Regions from separate parts of the Clostridium sp. LBM24168 genome, predicted to be linked through region 3. Evidence: riboswitches for the same ligand, from Rfam matches in the RefSeq annotation. Region 3 holds a riboswitch; each other region holds the start of a gene.
What was found. A riboswitch is a leader RNA that binds a small molecule or an ion and turns the genes downstream of it on or off. The one in region 3 is predicted to bind cobalamin.
Positions count from the first base shown of each region.

Region 1: linked by a shared signal. The riboswitch ahead of metE (5-methyltetrahydropteroyltriglutamate--homocysteine S-methyltransferase) and the one ahead of ACSVC9_RS10835 (cobyric acid synthase) in region 3 are both predicted to bind cobalamin.
Region 2: linked by a shared signal. The riboswitch ahead of cbiQ (cobalt ECF transporter T component CbiQ) and the one ahead of ACSVC9_RS10835 (cobyric acid synthase) in region 3 are both predicted to bind cobalamin.

Region 1 covers NZ_CP196861.1:2,307,838-2,318,277, forward strand. Annotated here, with positions in the region: gene ACSVC9_RS11445 (ABC transporter substrate-binding protein) at 1-716, opposite strand, end outside; gene ACSVC9_RS11450 (acyl-CoA dehydratase activase-related protein) at 808-5,103, opposite strand; gene ACSVC9_RS11455 (ABC transporter ATP-binding protein) at 5,342-6,100, shown strand; gene ACSVC9_RS11460 (ABC transporter permease) at 6,100-6,903, shown strand; gene uppS (polyprenyl diphosphate synthase) at 7,059-7,712, shown strand; cobalamin riboswitch at 7,778-7,964, shown strand; gene metE (5-methyltetrahydropteroyltriglutamate--homocysteine S-methyltransferase) at 7,996-10,344, shown strand; gene ACSVC9_RS11475 (CDIF630_02480 family spore surface protein) at 10,403-10,440, shown strand, end outside.
Region 2 covers NZ_CP196861.1:1,948,308-1,958,747, reverse strand. Annotated here, with positions in the region: gene ACSVC9_RS09660 (NAD(P)-dependent oxidoreductase) at 1-157, opposite strand, end outside; gene ACSVC9_RS09655 (flavodoxin family protein) at 280-738, shown strand; gene ACSVC9_RS09650 (cytochrome C biogenesis protein) at 741-1,076, shown strand; gene hydG ([FeFe] hydrogenase H-cluster radical SAM maturase HydG) at 1,342-2,769, shown strand; gene ACSVC9_RS09640 (hypothetical protein) at 2,756-3,100, shown strand; gene ACSVC9_RS09635 (helix-turn-helix domain-containing protein) at 3,216-3,587, opposite strand; gene ACSVC9_RS09630 (XRE family transcriptional regulator) at 3,839-3,991, shown strand; cobalamin riboswitch at 4,184-4,371, shown strand; gene cbiQ (cobalt ECF transporter T component CbiQ) at 4,494-5,330, shown strand; gene ACSVC9_RS09620 (energy-coupling factor ABC transporter ATP-binding protein) at 5,346-6,185, shown strand; gene ACSVC9_RS09615 (energy-coupling factor ABC transporter permease) at 6,187-6,939, shown strand; gene ACSVC9_RS09610 (energy-coupling factor ABC transporter substrate-binding protein) at 6,939-7,262, shown strand; gene ACSVC9_RS09605 (DNA gyrase/topoisomerase IV subunit B) at 7,403-9,343, shown strand; gene ACSVC9_RS09600 (DNA topoisomerase IV subunit A) at 9,409-10,440, shown strand, end outside.
Region 3 covers NZ_CP196861.1:2,165,821-2,176,260, forward strand. Annotated here, with positions in the region: gene ACSVC9_RS10800 (cobyrinate a,c-diamide synthase) at 1-7, opposite strand, end outside; gene hemB (porphobilinogen synthase) at 18-989, opposite strand; gene cobA (uroporphyrinogen-III C-methyltransferase) at 991-2,463, opposite strand; gene hemC (hydroxymethylbilane synthase) at 2,469-3,341, opposite strand; gene ACSVC9_RS10820 (NAD(P)-dependent oxidoreductase) at 3,357-3,965, opposite strand; gene ACSVC9_RS10825 (pyridoxal phosphate-dependent aminotransferase) at 3,985-5,085, opposite strand; gene cbiB (adenosylcobinamide-phosphate synthase CbiB) at 5,091-6,071, opposite strand; gene ACSVC9_RS10835 (cobyric acid synthase) at 6,090-7,535, opposite strand; cobalamin riboswitch at 7,652-7,829, opposite strand; gene ACSVC9_RS10840 (energy-coupling factor ABC transporter ATP-binding protein) at 7,886-8,611, opposite strand; gene ACSVC9_RS10845 (energy-coupling factor transporter transmembrane component T family protein) at 8,625-9,425, opposite strand; gene ACSVC9_RS10850 (NUDIX domain-containing protein) at 9,562-10,116, opposite strand; gene pdxR (MocR-like pyridoxine biosynthesis transcription factor PdxR) at 10,128-10,440, opposite strand, start outside.

The DNA of each region.
Region 1 (10,440 bases), 140 kb from region 3:
GGATTTTTGGAAATATAGGATTTGGTTGCGAAGTAACATGTATATGGGAGGCTTCCTGATGCCTTTCCTACTGAAGCAACTATATATCCATCTTTATTTTTCTCAAGCATACTTGCGGTAGGTTCAAAAAGTGCAACATAGTCTCCTGTTCCTGCTTTAAATGCACCAGATGTTGCAGTATATGCAAGATTTGTTATAATATTTACATCTTTTCCAGGTTCAACTTTATTTTTTTTCAGCGCATACTCAAGCGCCATCTCCGGTACTCCCCCAGGCCTTCCACCTATTATGTTCTTTCCTTTTACATCCTGCCATTTAAAACTCTTTTCATCCTTTCTGCTGACCAGAAATGAGCCGTCAGTTGTGGTCATCTGTGCAAATAATATAGGATAGTCTTCTCTTTTTTGATTATAGATGTATATCACCTGCTCCGGTCCGCAAAATCCTATATCAGCATTCTTGCTCAGTACAGTCTGCATTGTCTTGTCTGCTCCCTGCCCTGTAGTAATATCTATATCAAGTCCCTGTTTCTTGAACATACCTTCGTTTATAGCTGCATACATAGGTGCATAAAATACGGACCTTGCGACTTCATTTAGCCTAACCTTTTTCAAAGCTTTATCTCCATTTTTGCTATTTCCGCATCCTGAAAAAATTGAAACTACTATTAAAAAACTGAACAAAAGCACTAAAATGTTTATTTTATGTTTTTTCATACTTGTCCCCCAGATAATTTTTATACTAGTTTATATTATGAAATAAAAAAGGTTTTGTGAAAAATACTTATTCACAAAACCTTTTCCCATACTATTTATTTACATCATCTGCAAACACCGGCTCACCCATGAATTCTTTACTTTCAGCCTCAAAAGCTTCCTGATCTTTAAGTGACTTAAAGGCTACAGACAACATAAGCTTTAATCTATTTAACTGATTAACCTCGCTGGCACCAGGATCATAATCTATGGCAGCTATATTGCTTCCAGGATATTTTCTCTTCAATTCCTTTATCATTCCTTTTCCTGTGACGTGATTTGGAAGACATGCAAAAGGCTGCATACATACTATATTCTTGGTTCCACTTTTTATAAGCTCTATCATTTCAGCTGTCAAAAACCATCCCTCACCAGTTTGATTTCCTAAAGAAAGTACATCTGATGCTCCTTCTGCCAGTTCATCTATTGCGGAAGGCGGTGAGAAGCGACGGCTTTTTTTCAATGCAATTTTCATGTGCCTTCTATAATATTCAATAAACTTTATACTGGCACCCTTTATTATTTCACTCAGCAATGTTCCCGACAGATTTTCATGTTTAAATTTTGCATCGTAAGCACAGTAGAGCAGAAAGTCCGTTAGATCCGGAACTACTGCCTCAGCCCCTTCATTTTCAAGAACCTTGACAATTTCATTATTGGCAGTTGGATGAAATTTTACAAGTATCTCGCCTACCACCCCAACACGTGGTTTTTTTATATTATTTATTTCTAGATTGTCAAAATCTTTTACTATATTATAAATATTTCTCTTGAATTCCACATGATTTCCATTTCTAACGTTCTCCTTACATTTTTCAACCCAGCTCCTATATAAGGTATTTGCAGAACCGGGTATTCTTTCATATGGTCTCACCCTATACAAAACCTTCATCAAGAGATCTCCATATAAAAGTCCTATTATTCCTTTATTTACAAGCCCCGGTGTAATTTTAAATCCAGGATTTTTCTCCATTCCAACAACATTTATGGATATTACAGGTATGTTTTCCATTCCTGCTTCCTTTAATGCTTTTCGCAGAAATGCTATATAATTGGTAGCTCTGCATCCACCCCCTGTTTGAGATATCATAACAGAGGTATTGTCTAGATCATATTTTCCAGATTTAAGCGCCTCTATTATCTGTCCAACAACTATTATGGAAGGATAGCAAGCATCATTATTTACATATTTAAGTCCTTCATCCACTGCCCTCCTGTCCACTGATGGAAGCACCTCAAGTTTGTAGTTAGATGCATTGAAAGCTTCCTGAATAAATTGGAAATGTATTGGAGCCATCTGTGGGCACAATATTATATGTTTTTTTCTCATTTCTTTTGTAAATATTATTTTTTTGCTATTTTCTCCAACTCTATGCGGTTTAAAACCGGCCTTTTCTCTCTCTTCCAGTGCAGCTTTTAATGAACGTATTCTTATCTTTATTGCACCCAAATTACTTACTTCATCTATTTTAAGAAGCGTATATAATTTTTCATATTTACTAAGTATTTCCTGAGTCTGGTCCGTAGTAACTGCATCCAGTCCACATCCAAAAGAATTTAACTGAATGAGTTCAAGATTATCCTGAATCGCTACAAAACTTGCGGCAGAATATAATCTTGAATGATATACCCACTGATCTACAACTCTTAGAGGCCTTTCAACCTTTCCAAGATGCGCTATAGAATCTTCCGTTAAAACTGCCATTCCGTAAGAAGTTATTATATTCGGTATACCATGATTTATTTCCGGATCTATATGGTAAGGCCTGCCTGCAAGAACTATACCGATCTTACCAGTTTTCTTCAAATATTTAACTACCTCTGTACCTCTATTCTTTATATCATCCTTAACACACTTGTCCTCTCTATAGGCAGCTTCTACTGCATCCTTAATCTCTTTCTTTTTTATATTAAACTCGCTTAGTTCATCAACAAGTCTATCTATAAGCCTGCTTTTATTATCCAAAGGTAAAAATGGATTCTTAAAATTAATATTTTTTTCAGAGAGTACATCCATATTATTTTTTATAACTTCTGGATAAGAAGTCACCATAGGACAATTGTAATGATTATCCGCTTCTTTCTGCTCCTTTTGCTCATAAGGTATACATGGATAAAATATAAATTTAATTCCCCTATTTACAAGACTCATTATATGACCATGCACCAATTTTGCAGGATAGCAGGCTGACTCCGAAGGTATTGTCTCTATACCAAGTGAATATACTTTTTTTGTAGATCTCGGTGAAATTTCTACTCTAAATCCCAATTTTGTAAAAAATGTGAACCAAAATGGATAATTCTCGTATAAATTCAGCACTCGAGGAATCCCTACCTGTCCTCTAAAAGCCTTCTCTCTTTTAAGTGGAACATAGTTAAATACTCTTCTATATTTATAATCAAAAAGATTTGGAATATCGTTGTTGGTATTTTCAATACCTATTCCTCTATCACATCTATTGCCTGAAACAAAATTTTTACCATCAGGGAACTCATTTATAGTAAGTAAACAATTATTTGCACATTTACCACATCTTTTCATACTAACCTGCGCTTTAAAGTTTTTAAGTTGTTCATTTTTCAAAAGGGTACTTGCATGTGAAGGATTATATCTTTCCTTCGAAATAATAGCAGCTCCAAAAGCTCCCATAAGTCCAGCTATGTCAGGCCTTATTACTTCTCTTTCGGATATAAGTTCAAAAGCTCTGAGTACAGCATCATTATAAAAAGTTCCACCTTGAACTATTATCTTTTTTCCAAGCTCTTTAGGATCTCTTATTTTTATAACTTTAAAAAGTGCATTTTTTATAACAGAATATGAAAGCCCTGCAGATATATCCCCTACAGACAGTCCCTCTTTCTGAGCCTGTTTAACTTTTGAATTCATAAATACAGTGCACCTTGATCCCAAATCCACCGGTCGTCTTGAAATCTCTGCACTTTTTGCGAAATCTTCAATTTTCATATTCAGAGAGTGTGCAAAAGTCTCAATAAATGAACCGCAACCAGAGGAACAGGCTTCATTCAGCATTATATTATCAATTACTCCATCTTTTATTTTCAAACATTTCATATCCTGTCCACCAATATCTAATATAAAATCCACATCTGGCTGGAAAAATTGGGCTGCTTTATAGTGTGACACAGTTTCAACTTCACCAATATCTACAGAAAGTGCAGATTTTATAAGTCCCTCTCCATATCCAGTAACTGCTGAATTAACAATATCAATAGACTCTGGAAGCTTATTATATATATCACTCAGTATCTCTACTGAAGATTTCAATGGATTCCCATTGTTACTTCCATAAGATGAATACAATAATCTTCCATCTTCACTTATAAGTACAGCCTTTGTAGTAGTTGACCCCACATCTATACCAAGATAACAGTTTCCACTATAATCTTTCAGACTTTCCTTTTCAACTACACTTTTGGCATGTCTTTCTTTAAATTTTCTCAATTCTTCTTCGTCTTTAAAAAGAGGTCTTAAAGTGTGTACTTTATCGGTTAAAGTATCACTTAAATGAGAAAGCCTGTTTACAAGACTTTTAAATGTAATAATTCTTTGATCTTTGGAAGAAATAGCTGCTCCCAAAGCCACAAATAATTGTGAATTATTCGGAAATACAACCTGATTCTCGGTTAATCCAAGTGTATCTATAAATCTCTTTCTAAGTTCAGATAAAAAATATAACGGTCCACCCAGGAATGCTACATTTCCCTTTATAGTTTTTCCACAGGCAAGTCCACTTATTGTTTGGTTTACTACCGATTGAAATATTGATACTGCAACATCCTCTTTTGCCGCACCTTCATTTAAAAGCGGCTGAACATCGGTTTTTGCAAAAACACCACACCTAGCTGCTATAGGATATATAACCTTGTAATTTTTAGCCAATTCATTTAGTCCTTCTGCATCTGTCTGAAGAAGTGAAGCCATCTGGTCTATAAAAGCACCCGTTCCTCCAGCGCAGGAACCATTCATTCTCTGGTCTATTCCATCTTCAAAAAAGGTTATCTTTGCATCCTCTCCACCAAGTTCTATGGCTACATCAGTTTGTGGAATAAATTTTTCTATTGTATTTGTACAAGCTACTACTTCCTGTATAAAAGGTATATTGAGCCACTTGGATACAGATAATCCTCCTGACCCTGTAACCATTATGGTGATATCTGAATCCTTTAATTTTTCATATGCATCTCTAACAACCTTAGATATAGTACTTTTAATATCAGAAAAGTGTCTTTGATATTTATGGTAAATAACAATGTCTTTGATATCTGATACAACTATTTTTACAGTAGTTGAACCTATATCAAGACCTACATGAAATAAATTTTTCATAAACAATCACCTTTTAAAAATAATAATTTTGTATTATTAATTATATTATAACATATGTGAGTTATCACGCAATTCTAACACGAAATGTCACACAATTCAAGATATTAATTATAATCATTTTAATTTTCTACCTCTAAAATCATAAGGAACAATACATTCTGGATTTTCATATAATAAATCATGATTCATAATATATTAATTCAAATGAGCAAATATACTCTGACCGGGAGATGATATTTTGGACAAATTAACAGTAAAAGACATATATATGAACTATCATTCATTGAAAGGCTCTACTGAAGCTTTAAAAAATATATGTTTTTCCGTAAAAGAAGGAGAATTTTTAAGTATAGTTGGTCCATCCGGATGCGGTAAGACTACTCTTTTAAATATAGTTGCAGGTCTAATAAGACCTTCTTATGGTGATATATATATAGATGACGAAAAAATAACCTCCACTTCTGCTAAAATGGGATATATGTTCCAACGGGATCAGCTATTTGAATGGTCAAATGTTTGGGACAACATAACATTAGGCATAAAGATACAGCATAAATCCCTTGACCTATACAAGAATAAAATAAATTCGCTGCTTAAAAATTATGGTCTGATGGATTTTGTAAACTATTATCCTGAAGAGCTATCTGGTGGGATGAGACAAAAAGTTGCCCTTATAAGGACTCTAGCTCTAAGCCCTGAAGTTCTGCTTCTTGACGAGCCCTTTTCAGCACTTGATTACCAAACAAGGCTGAACATAAGCGATGAAATATTTAAAATACTAAAAAAAGAAGGCAAAACAGTCATAATGGTAACTCATGATATTGCAGAAGCAATTTCCATGTCTAATAGAATTCTCGTACTTTCAAGCAGACCGGCTAAAGTAAAAACAATATTCGATATAACTTTTGATCAATCCTATACTTCTCCTTTAAAATGCAGAGAGGACCCTAAATTCAGAATATACTTCAACAAAATTTGGAAGGAGTTAAATATATAATGATAGATAATTTAAAAGAACATCAACTGTATATAAAAAGTATAAACACTCAAAAAAGAAAAATATTTATATGCAGGACTTTAATTTTAATATGTTTTTTCGCTTTATGGGAAATAGCCGGTGACCTAAAATGGATAGATCCATTTTTAACAAGTACTCCATCTAGAATGTGGAAAAATTTAATCAAATTATATGTGGAAGGTTCCGTATTTAAACATATAGGTATAACTTGTATTGAGACCATATTTGGGTTCCTGATAAGTACAATTCTTGGTGCTTTAATTGCAGTGCTTTTGTGGCTATCGGATTTTGTATCTGAAGTACTTGACCCATATCTTGTAGTCTTGAATGCACTTCCTAAGATAGCACTAGCCCCAATAATAATATTCTGGGTAGGCAACGGAATGTCAGCTATTATCATGGTGGCCGTACTTATTTCCATAGTAGTAACTATATTGAATGTACTAAATGCCTTTAAAGAAGTTGACAGAGACAAAATAAGATTATTAAAAACCTTTGGTGCCTCAAAGCTTCAGATATTAATGCACCTTGTAATGCCTGCCTCCATTCCTGCATTAATATCTACATTGAAAATAAATGTAGGACTTTCCTGGGTAGGAGTAATCATGGGTGAATTCCTTGTTGCAAAAGAAGGTCTTGGTTTCCTTATAATATTTGGAGGACAAATATCACAATTAGATACTGTAATGCTAAGTATAATAATACTATCCATATTGGCTTATATAATGTATAAACTTGTAGAAGTTGCCGAAAAAAAAGTAAAAAAGAAATTTCTTCATTGATTTTATTCAAGAAGCCGCCTAAATTATTTTAGACGGCTTCTAACTTAGATTTTACTTATCTGATTGCAGCAGTCAATTTTAAATTTTGAATAATAATTTTGTATCTGGCAATAATTTAATGATACTGTTAAAATTTATTTAGGGGGTCTTATCTTATGAAAATTCCAAAACATATAGGAATAATTCCAGATGGGAATAGACGTTGGGCAATAAAAAATGGCATAAGTAAAGAAAAAGGTTACGAATATGGATTAAAACCTGGAATTGAATTATTCAGGCTTTGCAAAGAATTAGGCGTACATGAAATTACATACTACGGTTTCACAGTAGACAACACTAAAAGGCCAAAGATACAGACAAAATCCTTTACCAAAGCATGTGTTGATGCAGTAAATATATTATCTATGGAAAATGCTTCACTCTTAGTTGTTGGAAATTCAAATTCATCAATGTTTCCAAATGAACTACGCCCTTATACCAATAGAACAAAATTAGGTACTGGGGGTATGAAAGTTAACTTCCTTGTAAATTACGGATGGGATTGGGACCTAAATAACTTAGGTAATTTAAACAACAGAAGTTCAAAAAATAGAACTTCTATTATAGAGAATTTAAATTCTCATGATATATCAAGAATAGATCTTATAATACGTTGGGGAGGCAGAAGACGCCTGAGTGGATTTCTCCCAGTACAGTCAGTTTATTCTGATTTTTATGCAATAGACGACTATTGGCCGGATTTTAAACCATCAAATTTTATAGATGCATTAAAATGGTATAGCGATCAGGATGTAACTTTAGGAGGTTAAATAAAATCACTTTATAATGAGATACTTTTATGCTATAATTTACTTTACAACTTTAAAACTGAAAAGAATTCTTTAACATAGAAGGTGCTTTTACCTATCTGTAAGAGATAATAGGGAATCAAGTTACAATCTTGAGCAGCACCCACTACTGTAATTTTGACGAAAATTTCTAAACCACTGTCTATATAGATGGGAAGGGAAACGAGTAGGATGAAGATAAGCCAGGAGACCTGCCTTTTATGTAAAACTGAATCTTTGGGATTGAAGATAAGGAGGAAAATCAATGAAAAAATCAACCATCATAGGCTACCCTAGAATAGGTGTTAACCGTGAACTAAAATTCGCAGTGGAGGCATATTTCAAAGGAAATATAGATTCCACAGAACTATTTTCTACTGCCAGACAGTTAAGGAAACAATACTGGACTAAACAAAAAGAAATCGGAATAGATATTATTCCGTCAAATGACTTTTCCTATTATGACAACATACTTGATATGGCATATCTCTTGAATATCATACCAAAAAGATACTTGGAATTGGGACTTTCTCCCCTTGATACATATTTTTCGATGGCAAGAGGTTATCAAAACGACTCCAAGGATGTAAAAGCACTGCCTATGAAAAAATGGTTCAATACAAATTATCACTATATCGTACCTGAAGTAGATGATAATATTAATTTCAGGCTAAATGATACAAAACCTTTTGATCTCTATAGAGAGGCAAAAAATCTTGGCATTGAAACCAAACCGGTAATAATAGGTATTTTTACTTTACTTAAACTCTCATATTTAAAGACCAATAAAAAATTTGAAGAACTTCTCGATAAGCTCGCAGATGTATATGTAGATATATTGGACAGGTTTCAAGAGCAAAATATTGGCTGTCTGCAAATTGACGAACCAATTTTAGTAACCGATCTGACAGAGAATGATATAGATTTGTTTAAAAACATATATAACAAAATTCTAAATAAAAATTACAAATTCGATGTCTTCTTGCAGACATATTTTGGTGATATAAGAGATATATACAAAGATTTGGAAAACCTCAAATTTAACGGTATAGGTCTGGATTTTATTGAAGGTAAAGAAAATCTACAACTTATAGAAAAATACGGCTTTCCGGACAATAAAATTTTATTGGCAGGTATTATAAATGGAAAAAATATATGGAGAAATGATTATAATAAAAGTATCAATATAATTAAACATATATGCGAGTATGTGGGTTCCAATAAAATCTATATAAGCACTTCCTGTTCCCTTCTTCATGTACCTTATACAGTTACACGAGAAGGTACCCTAGATGACAAACATATAAAAAATCTTGATACTGCAAATGGAACCTTGGACAACCTTGTAAACTTATCAGGTTATTTAGAAAGTCTGGCTTTTGCGGATGAAAAATTGAATGAACTCTCAGAATTAAAAAATCTACTTGATTCCAGCAACTATGAACGTGAAAATACCTATATAAAAAATCAGAAAATATTGAAAAGGAAGGCAGCTAACCCTCTATGTTACAATGAAAAAGTCAGGAAGAAAATTAAAAACTTAAAACCAGAAGATTTTGTAAGAAATGATGATGTTAAACATAGAAGGAAAGTACAGAACAATATTCTTGAATTGCCACTACTTCCTACAACTACTATAGGATCTTTTCCACAAACTCATGAAATTAAAAGGTTGAGAAAGGATTTAAGGGAAAATAATATTACACAGGAAAAGTATGCAAGAGAAATTGAGAAAAAAATTGAAGCTGTAATTAAATTTCAGGAAAATATAGGCCTGGACGTATTGGTTCATGGTGAATACGAAAGAGCAGACATGGTGGAATACTTCGGAAGATTACTGGAGGGCTTTTTATTTACACAAAATGGATGGGTACAATCCTATGGAACAAGAGCAGTAAAACCACCTATAATCTACGGAGATATACAGCGTACAGCTCCCATGACAGTCAGATGGATTAAATTTGCTCAAAGCAAAACGGACAAGCCTGTTAAAGGAATGTTAACAGGACCTGTTACAATCTTAAATTGGTCCTTTTCAAGAGAAGACCTGGAATTAAAACAAATAGCCTATCAAATAGGACTTGCAATCGGAGAAGAAGTACTGGATCTTGAAGCTGCTGGTATAAAAATAATACAAATTGATGAACCTGCCTTAAGGGAAAAACTTCCTTTAAAATTCAAGGATATTCATACAAAATATTTGGATTGGGCAATACCTGCTTTCCACTTAACTAACTCAAAAGTTAAAAGTGAAACTCAAATTCACACACACATGTGTTACAGTGAATTTTCAAATATAATAAATGAAATCAAAAATATGGATGCAGATGTATACTCTATAGAAGCTGCACGTTCGGATTTTTCAATACTTGATTTTCTAAAAAATAATAATTTCAAATCTCAAGTAGGACCTGGAATATATGATATACATTCTCCAAGAGTACCTTCACAGGAAGAACTTGAGAAATCAGTAAATATAATGCTCACTAAAATTGATTCCGACAAACTTTGGATTAATCCTGACTGTGGTTTAAAAACAAGAGGTACTGATGAAGCTGAAAAGAGTTTGATAAATATGGTGAATGCAGCGAAATCAGCCAGAGAAAAATTTTAATTATATTTTACTTATATATTCAGGATTTTTGAAAATAATATTTATAGAGGTGATATAAATGTTAGGTAATAGAAAATCCAATAAAAAAATACCCAT
Region 2 (10,440 bases), 220 kb from region 3:
TGGTAACAACTATATTTTGTCCCTTTACTTTTTCCAGAATCTCATCTTCACTGCTTGTATCATACTTTGTAACTTTAGTAAATCTGTTCAATCCGGAAAAATCAATTTTGTTGTCAAAATTCAGTTTTTTGGAATTCAAGAACACTGTATTTTTCATGATATACCTCCTAGTATTTATATTTTAATTTAAGTATAGCCTCCATAAAAAGCAATGTCAAAATATCTAGATAGTGTTATTATGATAATAATGAATATCAAATTTGAAAGGGGATGTTTATAATGAAAAGCTTAATAATTTATACATCTACGGAGCATAAGAATACTGAAAAAATTGCAAGGGAGATAGGTGCTGGATTGAAAGCCGATGTAATTGAAGCCGAAGAGGCAGATATAGGTAAATTGAATCAATATCAATTGGTTGGATTTGGATCAGGAATATTTTATGGTAAATTTCACAAGAATATTTTAAAATTAATTGACGAAATGCCGCGATATGAAAAAAAGAAGGCATTCATATTCTCTACAAGTGGACAGGGAAAAGTGGAATATAATGATTCCCTTAAGAAAAAACTCGATGAACATGGATTTGATATTATTGGAAGCTTTGCTTCAAAAGGCTTTGACACCTATGGTCCCTTTAAATTAATAGGAGGAATAGCTAAGGGAAGACCAAATGAAGATGACTTGAAGGCAGCAAAAGAATTTGCAGCTAAATTAATTAAGGAATTGGGGGAATAAATTTGGGAGTTGAAAACTATAAAATAGAAACTTTTATTCCGGAAGAATATGTCGATAGGCTGAGAGAGAGTCTAAACGCAGTAGGAGCACTGAGTATAGGTGGAAATTATGACAGCTGTATTTCTGTTTCAAAAGTGACAGGATACTGGAGGCCCCTTGAAGGAGCTAATCCTTTTGAAGGTGAAATTGGAAAGGTGAGCATGGAGGAAGAGTGTAAGGTTGAATTTTGCTGTAAAAGTGATCTTGCGAAAAAGGCAGTGGAAACCATAAAACGGGTTCATCCATATGAAGAACCTGTTATAAATATACTGCCTTTGTTGACAATAGCTAATTTATAAGTATACAATATAGGTGAATCTTTAGTTATAGATATTCTGTTTCTGAGGAATAAGTAAAAATCTATGCCAGATTGCAAAGAATTATCTGAGCAAAATGCTGATAGAACATATTTATGACAAAAATGTATTTGGGGAAAAGGTAGTCTTTGTATATTTGTTATATATTTGACAACCTGCCTGCTGTTTAATACGGATTTTGTGTGAATTGGTTAAACTTTCAGCATTTATTTAGAGAGTTTAATTTTTTTTTATTGGGAGGAAATCAATGAAGATGGATGAAAAATATCTCAACCCTAATTTTAAGGATTTTATCGATGATGATAAAATCTGGGAACAGTTAAATCAGGCAAAGAATCCGGAAAAAAGTGAAATAAGGGCAATATTTGACAAGGCCAGAAGCAAGGTGAGACTTGAACCGGAAGAGACAGCGAAATTACTTCAAATAGAAGATAATGATCTGCTTGAAGAGATGTTTGCACTTGCAAGGCAGATAAAGGAAGAAGTATATGGCAAGAGGATAGTTTTTTTTGCACCGCTGTATGTTGGTAACAAATGTATAAACAATTGTCTCTATTGTGGATTCAGAAGGGACAACGGTGCAATAGAGAGAAAAACTCTTACCATGGACGAGCTTAGAAGTGAAGTAGAAGTACTTGAAAAGGCGGGACATAAGAGATTAATACTTGTATATGGTGAACATCCAATGTATGATGCAGATTTTATAGCCAAAACTATAAAAACTGTTTATGACACAAAAGTCGGAAGAGGAGAAATAAGAAGAGTCAATATAAATGCTGCACCTATGGATGTGGAAGGATATAGGAAACTCCATGAAGCCGGAATAGGAACATTCCAGATATTTCAGGAGACCTATCATCATGATACTTATAGAAAACTTCATCCACACGGAGATGTAAAGGCAAATTATGACTGGAGGCTTTACGGACTTGACAGAGCTATGGAGGCAGGAATTGATGATCTGGGCATAGGTGCATTGTTTGGACTGTATGACTGGAAATTTGAAGTCATGGGACTCTTGTATCATACAATTCATTTTGAACACATGTTTGGTGGGGTTGGTCCACATACTATATCTTTTCCAAGGATAGAACCTGCACTTGATGTGCCATTTACACTGGATCCAAAGTACAGGGTATCTGATAATGACTTCAAGAAGTTAGTTGCAATTCTGAGACTTTCAGTACCATATACCGGAATGATTTTAACAGCAAGGGAAAGTACGAAAGTAAGGGAGGAAGTATTGCCGCTTGGAGTATCGCAGATCGATGCAGGATCAAGAATTGCAATTGGAGGATATACCCAGTATGATAAAGGATTGATACCTGAGAAGGAACAGTTTCAGTTGGGAGATATGAGGAGCCTTGATGACGCTGTCCAGGATGTATGCAGGCAGGGATGTATTCCTTCATTTTGTACGGCAGATTATAGATGTGGAAGGACAGGATCCCACTTTATGAGTATAGCGAAAAAATCTTTAATTCACAATTATTGTATTCCAAATGCCATATTTACTTTTAAAGAATATCTTCTGGATTATGCATCTCCTGCCACGAGAAGTGCAGGAGAGAAGGTTATAAATCAGACTATAGGGGAATTTGATGAAGTAAAACAAAATATAATAAAGAAGAAATTGCAGCTCATTGTAGATGGACAAAGGGATGTGTATATATAGAGTGGATTTTAAAGAATTTATAGCACGTAATCTTGAAGAAATACTGGAACATGGGAATATAAAAGAGATGTTTAAGCTTCTCTGCAAAAATACGGCGGAGTTTTATAGTGGAACCCAGATAATATTTTCAGAAAAATTTATGAAGAGGATTGCCTATGTGACAGGAGCCGGAGAGGAAACATTTATGCCCCAGGAAAAGATTGAGTTAGATGACAGATATGTAATATTCCTACAGGGATTTGAAAATGTATCCCGGTATGAAAAAGATACACTGATATCTATTTTTAAAATAGCTGTAGCATATTCAAGGTGCTCAGGTGAAAATAGTTAGTAAAATAGAGATTTTATGTATAATTAAGGAGAGACAGAATAAAATCTGTCTCTCTTAGCAGCGTATAGGATTATAAAGTATAAAAAGATACGAAAATACATCAAAAAAAGTAAATTTATGTTGGATTTTCTTCATAATTAGGGCTTTTAGTTAGATTTTCTATGAATATCACCACTTTTCTCTTATCTTTTTCATTTAATCTTCGGTACGTCTTTATAAGATTTATTTCCAGGTTTGTTAATTTAACATCGATAATAATACCTTCAGGAATTTTGACAAACATGTTTCCGACGCCATCTATAAGCCATTTCTGTGAAATGCCATATGTATTTTCTATATTTATTAATGCTCTGCTGGATGGCTTGTATCGACCTTTTATCCAGTCAGTTACATTTCCTGGAGAATATTTTATAGATAGAGCAAAATCTTTTTTTGTAGTGTTGAAGTACTTTAGAACATGCTCCAACCTTTCACCTAAAGTATGCATTGAACAGATACCTCCTTTACATTTACTGATTTCAGTATTATAATTACACTAAGATATGGTATTATATCATAATTTTAACACACTTCTAATTTAAAATATAAGTATAGCACAACTATTTCAACACTATAAATTAGCAGTACACTTTTAAAATAATTGTTGATTTATAAAGTTAGGGGGGTGATATTATCAGAAGTAAAAGAAAAACAACTTTATTTGGCATTAAAGTAAAAAAGAGGCTCATAGACCTCAATATGACTCAAAGGGAGTTATCCAGTGAAATAGGGGTAAATGAAAATTATCTTACAGATATTTTAAATGGAAGACGTTCTGGGAAAAAGTACAGGAATCTAATTGTAGAAAGATTAAATATTGATAGCAGTAGCAATTCAGAGGACAGCTTTTAGGATATTATTGTAATCGTTGCATCATTCATATTTGTAGTTAGCATGTCTAGAGTACATACAAATTAGGTTTGCATAGTCTCAACTATATATAATAATATACCTTCTATATACTTTAGAAGGTTTTTTAATAGTTGGATATTGACTATGGTAAATTGACAGGATCATAAATATTTGTTATATTTGATTAAAACAACAATATAATAAGTTATAGGTAACAAAGTTATAAATTACTTTGGATTAAAAGGGAAGCCAGGTGAAAATCCTGCACGGTCCCGCCGCTGTAAAAGAAGAGCCTTTATTAAAATACCACTGGGAAACCGGGAAGGTTATGGAGGCAATGATGCTTAAGTCAGAATACCTGCCTATGATAATGCACAATTAACTCTACGATGTATAGGGGGTGTCTGGAATGTATTTTTATAATTTCTGGTACTTTTTATCCTCTTGACTATTGGGTTAAGAGGATTTTTTGCGTTTGACAAAAATTTAAAGGGGGTGGATTATGGGGAAAATTGTTATTTTTAAATGGAGACACAATTACACCCGCAGTAGTAGACTGCATCATCATGGTGAAGGGTTTCCAATAGACTTTTATGCTTATAATTCCAAAATGAAGGAATGGAACTCTACTTTCAAGGTACTTTTTTCTATTTTGACATTGGTGCTCTGTGTTTCGTTGGACAACCAATATGTATCGGCTGCTGTCATTATTGCAATGGCTTATCTGACAGTTGTAAAAGGGGGGCTTCCAATATATGAGTATCTCTCGATATTGACCATTCCCATTGCTTTTATTATACTTGGGACTTTCCCAATTGCCATTGATTTTTCAAGGCAGCCAATAGGACAATATAACCTGTATCTTGGTTTCTGCTATGCATTTACCTCCCGGGAAAAACTCAAGGAAGTGCTTTTTTTAATCCTGAAGGTATTTGCATCTGTTAGTGCCCTGCAGCTGATGGCGTTGTCTACTCCGTCTTCCGAGATCATCTATGTATTTAAAAAGGCGCATGTGCCGAAGATTATTGTAGAATTGATGAATATCATCTATCGTTACATTTTCATTTTGATGGAAGTTTATACTAATATGAAGAACTCTGCTAAATCACGTGAAGGATATTATGATTTTAAGACTTCCTGTGCCACCTTCGGAGGTATTGTAAGCAATATATTGATTGTTTCCCTTAAAAAAGCAGAAGCCTATTATGATGCAATGGAAGCCAGATGCTATGACGGGGAGCTTGTATTTTGGAGGGAGGATAAAAGTGCAGATATAAAGCATATTGTCGCAGCGGTATTATTCATATTTTTTTTGATTTTGCTTTGGGCTTTTACATAATAGAAAGGGGCAGCTATGAAAGAAATAATATTGAAGGTTGAAAATCTATGCTACACTTATGGAAATGGAAATCATGCGTTAAATGGAATAGATGTAGATATTCATGAAGGTGAAAAAATTGCCGTCATTGGATCAAATGGATCGGGTAAATCCACATTTTTTTTGAATGTAAATGGAGTCCTTACTGCAGAACATGGGAAAATTATTTATCGAGATACAATTATAGATAGAAAGAATTTAAAAGAGCTCCGAAAAAATATTGGGATTGTATTTCAGGATGCAGACAATCAAATTATAGCATCCACAGTTATGGCGGAAGTTGGATTTGGACCTATGAATTTAAGGCTTCCTCAAGAAGAGGTAAAAAGACGTGTTGAAGAAGCACTAAAATATATGAATATTTCGAATTTAAAAAATCGTCCCCCCCATTATCTGAGCGGCGGTGAAAAGAAGCGTGTTACAATTGCAGACATAATAGCTATGGAATCAGAAATTATCATATTTGATGAACCAACGGCAGCACTGGATCCTCTAAATACAATGATGCTGGAGGAAGTTCTGGCAAAACTTTCTGAAGAAGGAAAGACGATGCTGATTTCCACTCATGACGTGGATTTCGCATATAGATGGGCTGAAAGAATACTTGTATTTTTTAAAGGAAAGATCATCGCAGATGGAACACCACTGGAAATTTTCAAAAACATGGAGGTATTAGAAAGGGCAAATCTAAAGCAGCCGACAATGCTTGAGGTATATGAACTGCTTGTAGAGAAACGTATCCTGGAAGATAAGAAAGATTATCCTAAAAATACACTCGAGTTAAAAAAAATACTTGAAAAAAAGGGAGGAAAATAGAATGAATCTGAAAGAAAAGAAAATTGTTGCGATTACAGCAGTCTTTGCGCTGGTTTTTGGAATAACTCCGGCGGCAAATGCAATGCACATTATGGAAGGATATCTTCCGCCGAAATTCTGTATTATATGGGCTGTTATATGTATTCCATTTTTAGTATCAGGTTATTTTTCAATCAAGAAAACACTGTCTGAAAGCCGCAAATCCATTACTATACTCGCAATGGTAGGTGCATTTATTTTTATAGTTTCGTCTTTGAAGATTCCATCAGTAACAGGAAGCTGTTCCCATATGACGGGTACGGGACTTGGTGCAATATTATTTGGGCCTACCACAGTAGGAATTTTAGGTATTATTGTATTGATTTTTCAGGCAATACTGCTTGCCCACGGTGGATTGACCACTCTTGGTGCTAATACGTTTTCCATGGCTATTGCAGGGCCACTGCTATCCTATGCAATTTATAAATTGTGTCAAAAGTTGAATGTGAATAAACATGTAGGTATTTTTCTTGCAGCGGCAATTGGAGATCTATTTACATATTGTGTAACCAGTTTTCAGCTTGCACTTGCATATCCGTCTTCAAATGGTGGAATACCGGCATCAGCAGTTAAGTTTCTCGCAGTATTTGCACCTACACAGGTTCCTCTGGCGATTATTGAAGGTATTTTGACTGTTGTCATAGTCATGTGCCTTGAAGTATATGCAAAATCTGAGCTGACAGGTATTGGATTCCTAAAAGGAGGGAAAAATTAATGGATAAAAAAACGAAAAAAAAGATTATAATCCTACTGCTTATTGTTGCATTAATTGCCCTTGTGCCGCTCTTTACACTAAAAGGTGCTGAATTTGGAGGCTCCGATGATGCAGGAAGTCAGGTGGTTTCACAGATCAAAGGCAGCGAATATAAACCCTGGGCCACTCCTGTCATGGAAAAGTGGATTGGTGGAGAACTGCCTGGGGAAATTGAAAGCTTGCTATTTTGTGTGCAGACAGGAATAGGCGTGGGTGTTCTTTTCTTTTTCCTGGGAAGATTTGTGGAGAGAAATAAAAAGGAAAATAACAGATATACAAAGTAGATTTGCATAATTTTCATTATATATATATAATAATTTTGAAGTTTAAACTTTACTATATTACCTTCTATGTATTTTTAGAAGGTTTTTTTAATAGTTGCGATTGTGCAGTGAACAATTTTGGAGGGAAAAATATGGAGCATATGAATGCAGATGGTGAAGTCTATGACGTTAATTCTCTGACTTCCCTTGAAAAGCTGGAACCAATCAGGGTAAGACCTGGAATGTATATAGGATCGACAGGGAGTAAGGGGCTTCATCATTGTATATGGGAAATTTTAGATAATTCTATAGATGAGATTTCAAATGGCTTTGGGAATTGTGCAGCAGTTGTTTTGAATAAGGATGGAAGTGTAACTGTAGAGGATAACGGTAGGGGAATTCCTACAGGAGTCCATCCTGTGAAGAAAAAGACAGGGGTTGAGATGGTATTTACGGAGCTTCATACGGGAGGTAAATTCAACAACAACGTATATAAGACTTCAGGAGGTCTTCATGGAGTTGGAGCTGCTGTTGTAAATGCCTTGTCCAGATGGATGGAGGTTGAGGTCAAACAAAATGAATACCTCTATAGGCAGAGATTTGAATATGCCTATGACAGGTCACTTAAAAAGAATATGCCAGGGACTCCTGTGAGCGGACTTGAAGTGATTGGAGCTTCAAAATCTACAGGGACTAGGGTTACATTTATGCCTGATGACAGAATTTTTTCCACAGTTGATTTTAAACTGGATATAATAGATCAAAGGTTGAGAGAGCTTGCATTTCAAAATAAGGGAATAACTTTGAAACTTGTTGATAACAGGTCACATGAGCCGGTTATAAGAGAATATCATTCCAGCAGGGGACTTCTTGATTTTATAGATTACTTGAATGAAAGTAAAACTCCGATTCACAAGGAACCCATACTATTTGAAGGAGAAAGGCAGATAAATGGAATAAGCATGCAGGGAGAAGTGTGCGTTCAGTTTACCGATTCAACTACGTATAATATAGCAAGTTATGTAAACAATATCCCAACCACGGAGGCGGGAACTCATGAAAGTGGTTTCAAAAATGGAATGACCAGGGCATTTAAAGATTGCGGGAAAAAATTGAATTTATATAAAGATGGGGATTTTGAGGGCGACGACCTGCGTGAGGGAATGACAGCCATAATTAAGGTGAAGATAAGTAATCCTGTATTTGAAGGGCAGACAAAGACAAAACTAGGAAATACAGAAGCTTATACAATTATGAATGATCTTTCATATACTGAATTTTCAAAGTGGATAGAGGACAATAAGGATATGGCCTCTGCAATAATAAACAATGCACTTCAGTCTGCGGCGAGAAGGGAAAAGATAAAGAAAATAAATGATGCGGAGAAAAAGAAAATAGGCAAAGGAGCCGCCCCTCTTGCGGGGAAAATTGCAGTTTGTACGTTGAGAGATGCCTCAAATTGTGAATTCATAGTGGTTGAAGGTGATTCCGCCGGTGGATCTGCAAAACAGGCAAGAGACAGGAGATTCCAGACGATAATGCCTTCCAAAGGAAAGATAATGAACACCGAAAAGCAAAATCTGGAAAATGTGATTGGCAGTGAAGAACTTAAAATATTCAATGCCGCTATAGGTACGGGTATACTTGAAAATTATAATGAAAAAGATTTAAAATACGATAAGATAATAATACTGAGCGATGCTGATGTAGACGGCTATCATATAAGAACCTTGTGGATGACTTATATATACAGATATATGAGACAGCTTATTTCAAACGGGCATCTTTATATAGCTCTTCCTCCCCTCTATAAAGTGTACAAGGAGAGTAAAACGAAGCATATTATAAAGTATGCCTATAGCGACGAGCAGCTTTTGGATGCAAAAAAGGAAGTGGGCTCTGGTGCACTTATTCAGAGATATAAGGGACTTGGCGAGATGAATCCGGATCAGCTTTGGGAGACAACTTTAAATCCGGAAAGCAGGACACTTCAGCAGATAACCATAGATGATGCTGCAAAAGCGGAAAAAATGGTTTCACTTCTTATGGGAGATGTAGTAGCACCGAGAAAAAAATACATGTATAAATATGCACAATTTTAAAATAGTATATTCATTAATTGTAAATTGAGAAAAGATTGCAAACTGGAAAGAAAGGGCGGTTAGATTTGACTACGAAGACAATAATTCCAAGAGACAACAATATAATAAAGATTTCAATAGAGGAGGCTATGCCGGACAATTATCTCCCATATGCAGTTGAAGTGGCCAAGGACAGGGCGCTTCCAGATGTCAGGGATGGCCTGAAACCGGTCCACAGGAGGATAATATATGGAGCGTATATGCTGAAGGCCTTTCCAGACAGGCCGTATTACAAATCTGCAAGAATAGTTGGGGATATTCTAGGTAAGTATCATCCTCACGGGGATTCTTCCGTATACGATGCAATGGTAATACTCGCTCAGAATTTTACTACGAGAATGCCGCTTATAGATGGACATGGAAACTGGGGAAGCCAGGATGGAGATAATGCTGCTGCCATGCGTTATACAGAAGCAAGACTTACGCCAATTGCCATGGAAATGGTAAAGTATATAGAGGACGATGTAGTAAATATGGTGGACAATTATTCTGGTTCTGAAAAGGAACCTGAAGTACTTCCGGTTGGATACCCGAATTTACTTGTAAATGGTGCTTTTGGCATAGCCGTAGGGCTTGCAACTAATATACCCCCTCATAATTTAAGGGAGGTAATAGATGCATCGGTGGCCCTTATAAACAAACCTGATCTGGATATAGACGGACTTATGAAGTATATCAAGGGTCCGGATCTTCCTACAGGTGGAATAATAATAGGCAGGGAATCTCTAAAATCCGCCTATAGTACTGGAGAAGGAAAAGTTACGTTGAGGGCAAAGACATCCATAGATAAATTGGAAAATGACAGATTTGCAATAATTATAACAGAATTCCCCTATAGGAGAAGCAAGGCAAAGCTCCTTCAGACAATTTCGGAAATGACTGCAGATAAAAAACATTCCAGAATTCTTGATACAATTTATGATATAAGGGATGAATCAGATAGAACCGGAATCAGGGCTGTAATTGAATTCAAAAAATCGGTAGACCGTGACGGAGTGGAAAAAATTTTAAAATATCTTTTTAAAAAGACAGACCTCCAATGCAGTGTTTCTTTTAAT
Region 3 (10,440 bases):
TTTTCATAGTGTACCCTCTATCTGTCCTCTTCAAGCCATCTGCATATATCCAGTGCATAATAGGTAATTATCATTTTGGCACCTGACCTCTTTATGGAGGTAAGCATTTCCTTTGCCACTGCCTTTTCATCTATCAGCCCTTCCTTTGCAGCAGCTTTTACCATTGCAAATTCTCCACTTACATTATAGGCTGCAACGGGAACATCAAACCTGTCCCTGGCCCATCTTATAACGTCGAGATACGGGAGTGCAGGTTTTACCATTATTATATCCGCTCCCTCCTTTATATCGTCCTCTATCTCAAGCATGGCTTCCCTTATGTTACCGGGATCCATCTGATATCCTCTCCTGTTTCCGAACTTAGGGGCGGAATCTGCCGCATCTCTGAACGGCCCATAGAAGGCAGAACAGTATTTTGCACTGTAGGCCATTATTGATACATCCTTATATCCATTTTCATCCAGAGCCTTTCTTATCTCCTGTACCCTGCCGTCCATCATATCTGAAGGAGCTACCATGTCAGCTCCTGCTTCTGCATGGGAAAGAGCTGTCTTCGCTATATACTTTATTGTTTCATCATTATCTACCTCGTGATTGTGTACTATTCCGCAGTGACCATGATCCGTATATTCGCACATGCATACATCCGTGATTATGAAGAGTTCGGAATCCAGCTCCCTCAATTTTCTTATTGCCCTCTGTATTATTCCATCCTTATCATAGGCTGAAGAGCCTACTTCATCCTTGTGGTCCGGAATTCCAAAGAGTATTACACTTTTCACCCCTGCACTATGCATATCAGATACTATCTCATCCAGTCTGTCTATGGAATAGTGATAGTTGTTGTAAAGTGACGGTATCTCCTTCTTTACATTTTCACCTTCAACAACAAATATGGGGTATATGAAGTCATTTTTATCAAGTACTGTTTCCCTTACCATATCTCTTATAACAGCATTTTTTCTCAGCCTTCTATGTCTTCTAAACATTTCACATTCTCCTCTTTTCTCTCAGCTTTTTTATAATTCCATCTTCAGTGTAGGTCTCTGACATCGTATATTTTAGATTGTTTTTCTTAAGTTCCTTTCCCGTTATGGGGCCTATGGCTATAATATACTTTTCCCTTATGGCTTCAATACCTACAAGCTCCATCATATTTCTTACGGTAGTGGGGCTTGTAAATACAACCGTATCCACATCATCAAAACAGTGAGGATCATGGAGATCTCCACAGATCGTTTCATAAACAGAACATTCATCCACAGCGCATCCATATTTTTTGAGCACCTGTGATAAATATGGTCTTGAATTTTTGGAACGTGGCAGAAAGATTCTATTTCCCGGACTTATAAAATTTTTTAATTTGTCATATAAGCTCTCTGCTACAAATTTTTCAGCAACTATTTCAGGTATGATTCCCCTTCTTCTTATTTCTCTTTCCGTAGCAGGCCCGATGGCGGCAAATACAGCTTTTATATTCCTTACATCATAATTTTTTCTCAAAAGCAGTTCAAAAAAACTGTTTACTCCATTTACACTTGTAAATACTATATAATCATAGAGAGGTAGTCTGTCTATATATTCAACCATGTTGTCATTTGTGGATTTTATTCTAATGGAATGTATCTCGGTAACCTGTGCGCCAAGATCCATGAGTTTGCCTTTCATTTCCCCGGACTGCGATTTTGATCTTGTAATACATATATTTCTGCCGAAAAGCGGTTTTTCCTCGTACCAGCTGAATGTACTGCTGAATTTCACCACTTCTCCAACTACAAAAATGCAGGGTGAGTGAAGTCCCCCCTCCACGGCATCATGATATACTTCTTTTAGATTGGAAATTACCTTTCTCTGCCTGGCTGTAGTGCCTTCCATTACAACTGCACAGGAAGTATCTTCGTTCATCCCATTTTCAATCAATCTATTTGCTATTTCGCCGAGACTGGAAAATGCCATCATAAATACAAGTGTGCCTCCCACAGCCGCTGCAGCCCTCCAGTCTATATGAAGATTCTCAGCGGCCTTCCCGGTAAAGACATGAAAACTCTGTGCCACATTTCTATGTGTGACAGGTATGCCTGCATAATTCAATACGGATATAAAAGAAGTTATCCCCGGTATGACTTCAAAATCAATTTTTTTTCTGGAAAGAGCCAGTACTTCTTCACCTCCTCTTCCAAATATGTAGGGATCACCGCCTTTGATTCGTCCAACTATATATCCTTCCTCTGCAAACTTTAAAAGCATTTCATTTATTTCTTCCTGTTTCCTGTAATGACAGCCTGGTTCTTTTCCACAGTAGTATATCCGGCAGTCTTCATTTAAATAGTTCAATACACCTGCTCCTGCAAGCCTGTCATACATGACCAGATTGCACTCCTTCAACTTTTTTACTGCTTTCAAAGTCAGAAGCTCCTCGTCTCCTGGACCTGCCCCTATTATATACACCTTGCCTTTTTTCACTTTTCTCACTCCCCCAGCATATTCAATGCAAGTTTCCTTCCAAGTTCCATATAATCTGATTTGCTGCCGCTTATATGACTCTTTAAAACTCTATTCTCAATCTCATACATTCCTATGATGTCCATGCATTTGCCTTCAATTCTTGCATAAGCTCCTATGGCAGAGTGACAGTCTCCATTCAGAGTTCTCATAAAGCTTCTCTCCGCTTCAACACATATTCTTGTTTCCCTGTCATCTATTTTTCTGAAGACATCCGCATCACTGTATTCTCTTTTTATCTCAACTCCCAGTGCACCCTGGCCTATGGCTGGAACAATATCCTCTACACTAAAATAATCCGTTATAATATCCTCAAGTCCAAGCCTTTTAACTCCAGCAGATGCAAGAATTATACCCTGAAGATTTTCTTCCTTCATCTTTTTTATTCTCGTCTGCACATTTCCTCTTATTGGGACTATACATAAATCCCCTCTAATCTTTTTAATCTGTTCCGACCTTCTCCTGCTGCTGGTACCAATTTTGGAACCCGGTCTTAAATCTTCAAAATGGACTCCTGAATTTGACACAAAAACATCCCTTACATCTTCCCTTTCGCAAACTGCCGCCATTTCAAACTTGCATGGTATGTCAAAGGGCACATCCTTCATGCTGTGAACTGCAGCATCTGACCTTCCTTCAAGAAGTGCCCTCTCTATCTCCTTTATAAAAAGACCCTTCCCACCTATCTTATCCAATGCAATGTCAAGTCTCCTGTCACCTGTAGTTTCCATGAGAACTTTCCTGCCCAAGACACCGCATTTTTCCATGAGAAGCCTTATTACTATATCCGCCTGAATCTGTGCAAGCCTGCTTTTTCTAGTTGCAATCCTGTATTTCAAAATATCATCACTCCATTAATTTTTGTAAAACATGTCTATTATAATGCGTGCTTTGTTCTTTCTATAGAAAAAATAGAAATCCTCCGAGCATATGAAGCTCATTATCTTCCTTCTCTCAACACCACCGGGAAGGCTGTTTCTAACACCTGATGCAAAATCTACAAAATCATCATACCTGGAAATATTCTTTTTCATGATATCAGCTATAAAAACAGATGTGAGAGGGGATATACCCTCAGTATTTACTCCAAAGTGTATATTTTTAGTATTTCTCTGGCAGGGCATAATGCAATTCCCCATAGGCGGATCTGAGACATCTATATACAATTTGAATAAATCTTCACAATCCCGTCTTATAGCTGAATTCAATTTAGAATCATCTGTAGCAATTACTACAATATGTCTATCGTATATATATTTCTTATCATATTCTCCACATATTATATTCAGTTTCAAACTGCTGCCGAACTTCTTGAAATAATCTGAAAAAGCCGGTGCTACAACCATAACATTGCATTTTCCTCGTATAAAAGTTTTCAGCTTTATAGCTGCAGCCCTTCCTCCACCTACTATAAGCACATTAATTTTTTCGGACAGAAGCGTAACGAACTGTTTTTCAATCAACTCAACTGCACTCCCTCATTTATAAATTCTCTATTATGTGAAGCATCTTTTCATTTTTATGCCTGTCTTTTATGGCAAGTCTTATGTAGTTTTCACCCAGTCCCCTGTAATTTTCGCATTTCCTTATGACAGCACCTTCTTTTAGACACATCTCATATACACAAGCTGAATTTACACCACTGGATAATCTGCACAGTACAAAATTTGAAAATGTATCATATACTTTTTCAATTATACCTGCCCTCTCAAGATTCTCCTTCATGAATTTTCTTTCCGAAGCTATCCATTCAAGTGATCTGCCAATATACTCACTGTCTCTAAGTACATACTTTGCTGCAATTTCCGCAAAACAGTTTATATTCCATGGATTCTGGCCTTTTTCAATATCAAGCACCAAATTGCTGTCCGAGGAAATACCGTAACCAAACCTTACGCCAGGAAGTGCAAAAAACTTTGTAAGCGCCCTGACTATGAGAATACATCTGTATTTTCCAGTTTCATTTAAAAAGCTGTACCGTGAATCACCTGTAAACTCAATAAAAGCTTCATCTATAATTATAGTCTTTCCATTTTTTTCACAATACTCCACTATACTGTAAAATTTTTTCTTGTCTATGATCTGCCCATTAGGATTGTTTGGATTTCCTATTATGAGAGAATCAACATTTCTAATCTTCTTTTTAATGTCCTCATAGTCAAAATTCATATCCGGCTTCAGTCTTGAATAAACTATATTACAATTCCATTTCAATGCACTCTTTTCGTATTCTATAAAAGAAGGTACTACTATACAAACACTTTTAAAATGACCAAGGGCAAGATCCAGTATTTCCGAAGCCCCGTTTCCAGGAACTATACTTATTCTGTCCCGTAAATTTTCCCCGACAGTTCCATACCCGCACTTGCTGAAACAGGAATCATAGCTTTCAAGATAATCTTTTATATTTTCCTTCAATTTTCTATACTTTATATCTGGATATACATCTGCAAGTTTCACAGCTTCCTCTATATTTTCTTTGAAGCTCGCAGGTACACCCAAAGGATTTATATTGGAGCTGAAATCAAGTAATTTCCTTCCTTTGAAAATCCCCTCCGTGTATATATCCCCACCATGTTCCAAATCCATTACCCAACACATCCCATCAAAATTGTATAGATTGCAGCAGCAGTCAGGACAGCACCCATTTCAGAAAAATACATGAGCTTTATGACACCCTTTATGTGATCGGCATTGAGCTCCCTCTTCCTGTCTCCAATATGTGGCTTGTAAAATACTTCTCCAAAATATATATTTGTGCCTCCCAGCTGTATTTCCATGGCTCCGGCAGCTGCAGCTTCAGGATATGCACAATTCGGGCTTTTGTGGTTTTTCCTGTCGCGCAGCATTATTTTAAAGGTATCCAAAAGGTTCCCTCCAACAAGCGGGGACATGATGCACATTAAAAAGCCTGTAAGTCTTGCAGGTATCAAATTAAAAAAGTCATCCACCTTTGCAGGGAAAAATCCTATATACCTGTAATTTTCATTCATATAGCCCAGCATGGAATCCATTGTATTCACAGCTTTATACGCCATAGAAAGTGGCGAAGCAAAAATAATGCCGTAAAAAAGCGGTGCAACTACTCCATCCGATGTATTTTCAGCTACGGTTTCAACAGCCGCCCTTGTTATCTGTCCTTCATCCAGATTTTTTGTATCCCTTCCGACTATGCCGGACAATTTTTTTCGCGCATCTTCTATACCTGAATATTTAAGGGAAGTATACACCTTGCTTGCCTCTTTATCAAGACATCTTGCAGAAAGGCAGGTACACAGAAAAAGTATATTTATGAGATTGAAGAGAATAACATTGTTCCTAAAAATAAAGAGAATTACAAAAGGTAAGAGAAAACTTGAGGATACGAGAACAAGCACTATAAACCCGCCAAAATATTTCATACCTCTGTTTGTAATGCACTTTGCTCTTGCCCTGTTCTCAAGAAAGCCTATGAGCTTTCCCATAAATACTACAGGATGGGGAAACCACAGTGGATCACCTATTATCCAATCCAGGATTACAGCAATAACAACATCTATAAAATTGAACTGTATCAAAGACAACTCCATAAAATACTCCTCCAACTGTCAAATTCCCATAATATCATATACGGCTTTTATATTCATGTTTTTTCTGACTATGTCCGCAAGTCTGTCAAGCTGGCTGTTTCTGTAATCTCTGTAATCCAATGATTTTTTTGGAGAGATCCCTTTCTTTTCCCGTATCCTATTCAGTATGTACTGTCTGAAATCTGCTGAATCAAATACTCCATGAATATATGTACCCATTATGTTTCCTGTTGAACTTACAGCTCCGTCATTTTTATTTTCCATCCTGAACAGAGGTCTTGTATTGTCTCCATATTTGCAGACTCCCATGTGTATTTCATATCCATATACATGAATATCTCCTCTTCTGGCATTAACCCTGGTGGTAACCTTTTTTCCCTCAAGTATGGTATCTATATCCAGGAGCTCCATCCCTCTTGTTGCTCCTGCACTGCTTTCAACACCATATGGGTCTTTTACCGAATTTCCCAGCATCTGATATCCTCCGCAGATTCCAATTACAATTCCTCCTTTGCTGTAATCCTTTATGGAATGCTCAAGACCTGATTCTCTCAATTTTATCAAATCGTCTATTGTATTTTTACTTCCCGGCACAATAAGTATATCCGGATTTCCGAATTCACCTGGTGATGAAATAAATCTTACAGATATGTCATCTTCATTCTTGAAGGCATCCATATCAGTAAAATTGGATATATGAGGAAGTTTCACAACTGCTATATCTATTGCAGCTGTATTATATTTATTGAAGGAAATGGCACTGTCCTCATCCTCCAGATTCAAATTGAAGTATGGAACTACTCCCACACATGGTATTTTTATTATATCCTGAAGCATGTCAATTCCTGGTTTTAGTATATCTACATCTCCCCTGAACTTGTTTATTACAGTAGCCTTTACTCTAGGCCTTTCATTTTCTTTTAAAAGCAGCATGGTACCTGCAAGGGATGCAAATACTCCACCCCTGTCTATATCACCTGTGAGAATTACAGGTGCATCTGCGATTTCAGCCATTCCCATATTCACAATATCCCGGTCTCTCAGATTTATCTCTGCAGGACTTCCCGCTCCTTCCATGACAATTATGTCAAACTTCTTCTCAATATCTGAAAATTGAGATTCAAGCATATCCCTGAAATTTAATTTCATATCCTGATACTCTACCGCTGTTGCGTTGCAGTATACCTCCCCATTCACAACTATCTGGCTCTTTTTGTCTGAAGTGGGCTTCAAAAGTATGGGATTCATATACGCTTCCGGTTCCAGTCCACATGCATAGGCCTGCAGTACCTGTGCCCTTCCCATTTCCCTCCCGTCAAGAGTTATATAGGAATTCAGTGACATATTCTGCGATTTGAACGGGCATACACTAAAGCCGTCCTGCTTGAATATTCTGCAGAGAGCCGTAACAATTATACTCTTTCCTACCGATGATCCCGTTCCCTGAATCATGATCTTGGCCATAACAATCCTCCTAAAAACAAAATAAGAACAGCAAACTTTAAAATCAGTTTCTGCTCCTATTATAAAGATGAGATATATCCGCACAATATTATAAAGAACTCTCCCTCCGAAAGTTTGCTTGAAATAAATATCAGGCAGGTCTCCTGACTTATGAATCATACACATCCTCAGCCTTCCTCAATTAAAAGTGGCATAATAAGGACTTGTCATCAATTACAGTAGCGGGGGCTGCTGCGGAATCCAACCGCATTCCCTTTTCACCTTGAACAAGGCACCTGAAATCATTCATATTCTTTTTTATAAGACGAGTATATTACAACATATGTATCATGTCAACAGGTTCAAAATTTTCACTTTATATTATTGTCCATCAAAAACTTGTCGTCATTTATCACATTTTTATATGTATCATCCCTTATTACCCTGTGCTCTTCGGAAAACACAATAGCTCTCCTGAAAATTCCATCTATGTATTCAAAATCATGGGTAGAACAGATTATAGTCTTTCCTGCACGATTCAATTCTATAAAAAGCCCCTTCAGAAATCTCTTTCCCTTTGGATCTATTCCATTCATAGGTTCATCCAATGTTAATACGTCAGGATTAAGTGCAAGAACAGAAGCTATCGCAACTCTCTTTTTTTCTCCACCACTTAAATTATAAGGTTGCCTATGTTTAAGATTGCCTATATTCATCAGATCAAGACAATCTTCTACCCTATCTTTAACTTCTATTTCACTCATACACATCTGTCTTGGTCCAAAGGCAATTTCTTCATAGACCGTAGGACAGAAGAGCTGGGTATCGGAATTTTGAAACACGAATCCAATTTTTTTGTGAAATAGCCTAGAGTACTTGCCATTTTCCATCTGTTTTTTACATATGTTAACCTTATCAAAATAGTAATTTCCACTATCCGGGAATATTATACCATTCAGCAGTTTTAAAAATGTGGATTTTCCACTTCCATTTGCACCTATAAGAGCAACAGACTCACCATTTTCGATATTTATGTTTATATCTTTGATTACTTCCTCATCCTTGTATTTAAAATATACATTCTCAATCTCTATCATATAATTTGCTCCTTTATCTCATATAAAAATACAATAATATAATTAATATACTCGCAGCACAATAAATCAGATCTGAAAAAGTAAACCTGAATTTTGAAAAATAGCTGTATTCTCCCGTAAACCCTCTACACTCCATAGCAGAATACATTTCATTTCCCATCTCATTGGACTTTAAAAACAATCCTCCCATTATTTTAGTAATCGATGAATGTTTGCTGTTATTCTTTCCTATGGATTTAAGCTTTAGAGAATAAAACATGTCCAATGCAAATTGTCCTAGTATGTAGATATACTTCAAAGTTATATCAAACACGAGTATAAATATGTCTGGTATAAAAAATATTTTTAATGACCTTGTCACATGGCTCCATTTGGTAGTACAGGAAAAAATATTTACAATCATTATCGTACCGAATATTTTGAATATGAGCATAATGCTATTAAGAACATTTTTCATCAATATAGATGGTATGAGCATTATAAAAGTAAATATTGGTATTATAAAACTCAAGAGTAAAATATTTTTTATTTCTTCCGCATCTAGAAAACTCAGCATCAATAGAAAATATATATCTACTGCCGCAACATATACGGGATTTCTAGAAACCGACAAAAATATTATATTTAAGAACATAAATACAAGCTTCACCACTGGATTTATTTTATATATGATTCCGTTTTTTAACTTATCTCTTCTTTTTATAAGAGAAAGTACCTTCAAAATAGAAAATATACTCTTATCTATAAATCTATCTGAATCATTTTCAGGCACATAGTCGTCTTTTTTAAGAAGCCAATCTTTCAAATTAAACACCTTCAATTCAAACTTTATTATTTATTTTTTGTCGGAAAACAGTGCAATAAATACAATTATTACCACTATAATACCACAAGCACTTATTATACTGCACATTATAATTAAACTTTTTATCATCCTATTATCCACCTGTTTAATTGTTTTGCAGCCCACAGAATACATACCAGCATCCCAATCCAATTCCCAGTCCTTTTTTTTGCTGTTCTATGACAAAATCCTTCATTCTATCCTTTTCAACCAGTATTACTTCTATATCTTCAGCTTCCTCCAGTTCCTGCCTGGGATTTATATTTTCAGGCAATTTCTCATCTATATCCACATTCACCAGTCTTATTGTATCTGAAAGAAGTGCGGCATTGGAATACAGGAGAGGACTTATAGATTTAACTCTTCCTATATATCCCGTTTCCTCTTTCAATTCTCTAAGTGCATTTTTTTCTATATCATCATTTTCCATAAGTCCTGCCGGAAATCCAATTATATAATTATCAACTACCGGCCTGTATTGCTTTATAAGTACATATCTATTGGAGGGAATCAGTCTGGCTACCATTACTACAGTATTTACAAAATTAGTTCTCTCTATGCTTTCCCATTTCAATTTTTCATTCTGTTTTCCTATATAAGTTATTTCATTTAATGATATCCACTTTCCCTTATATAGTACTTTTTTCGTTAATTTTCTCATAAATATTCCTCCTAAACAGATTTCATTTTTTTGACTTCTTCTCCTATTATTCTAAATCCTTTTTCTATATCTCCGTCGCTTGTCCTCGAAAATCCAAGTCTAAATGTATTTTTGCCTCCATCATCTACATAAAATAAATCTCCGGGAGTAAATATTACCTGCCTTCTGCAGCATCTTTCAAGAAGTTTTCTTGAATCTATATTCTCAATTTCCACAAAAACATGCAGACCTCCCTCTCCATATATTTTATCATAAGGAATATATTTTTTAGCAAATCCAACTGCCAACTCATATTTGTTCCTATAAAATTTCCTTGCCTTTTTA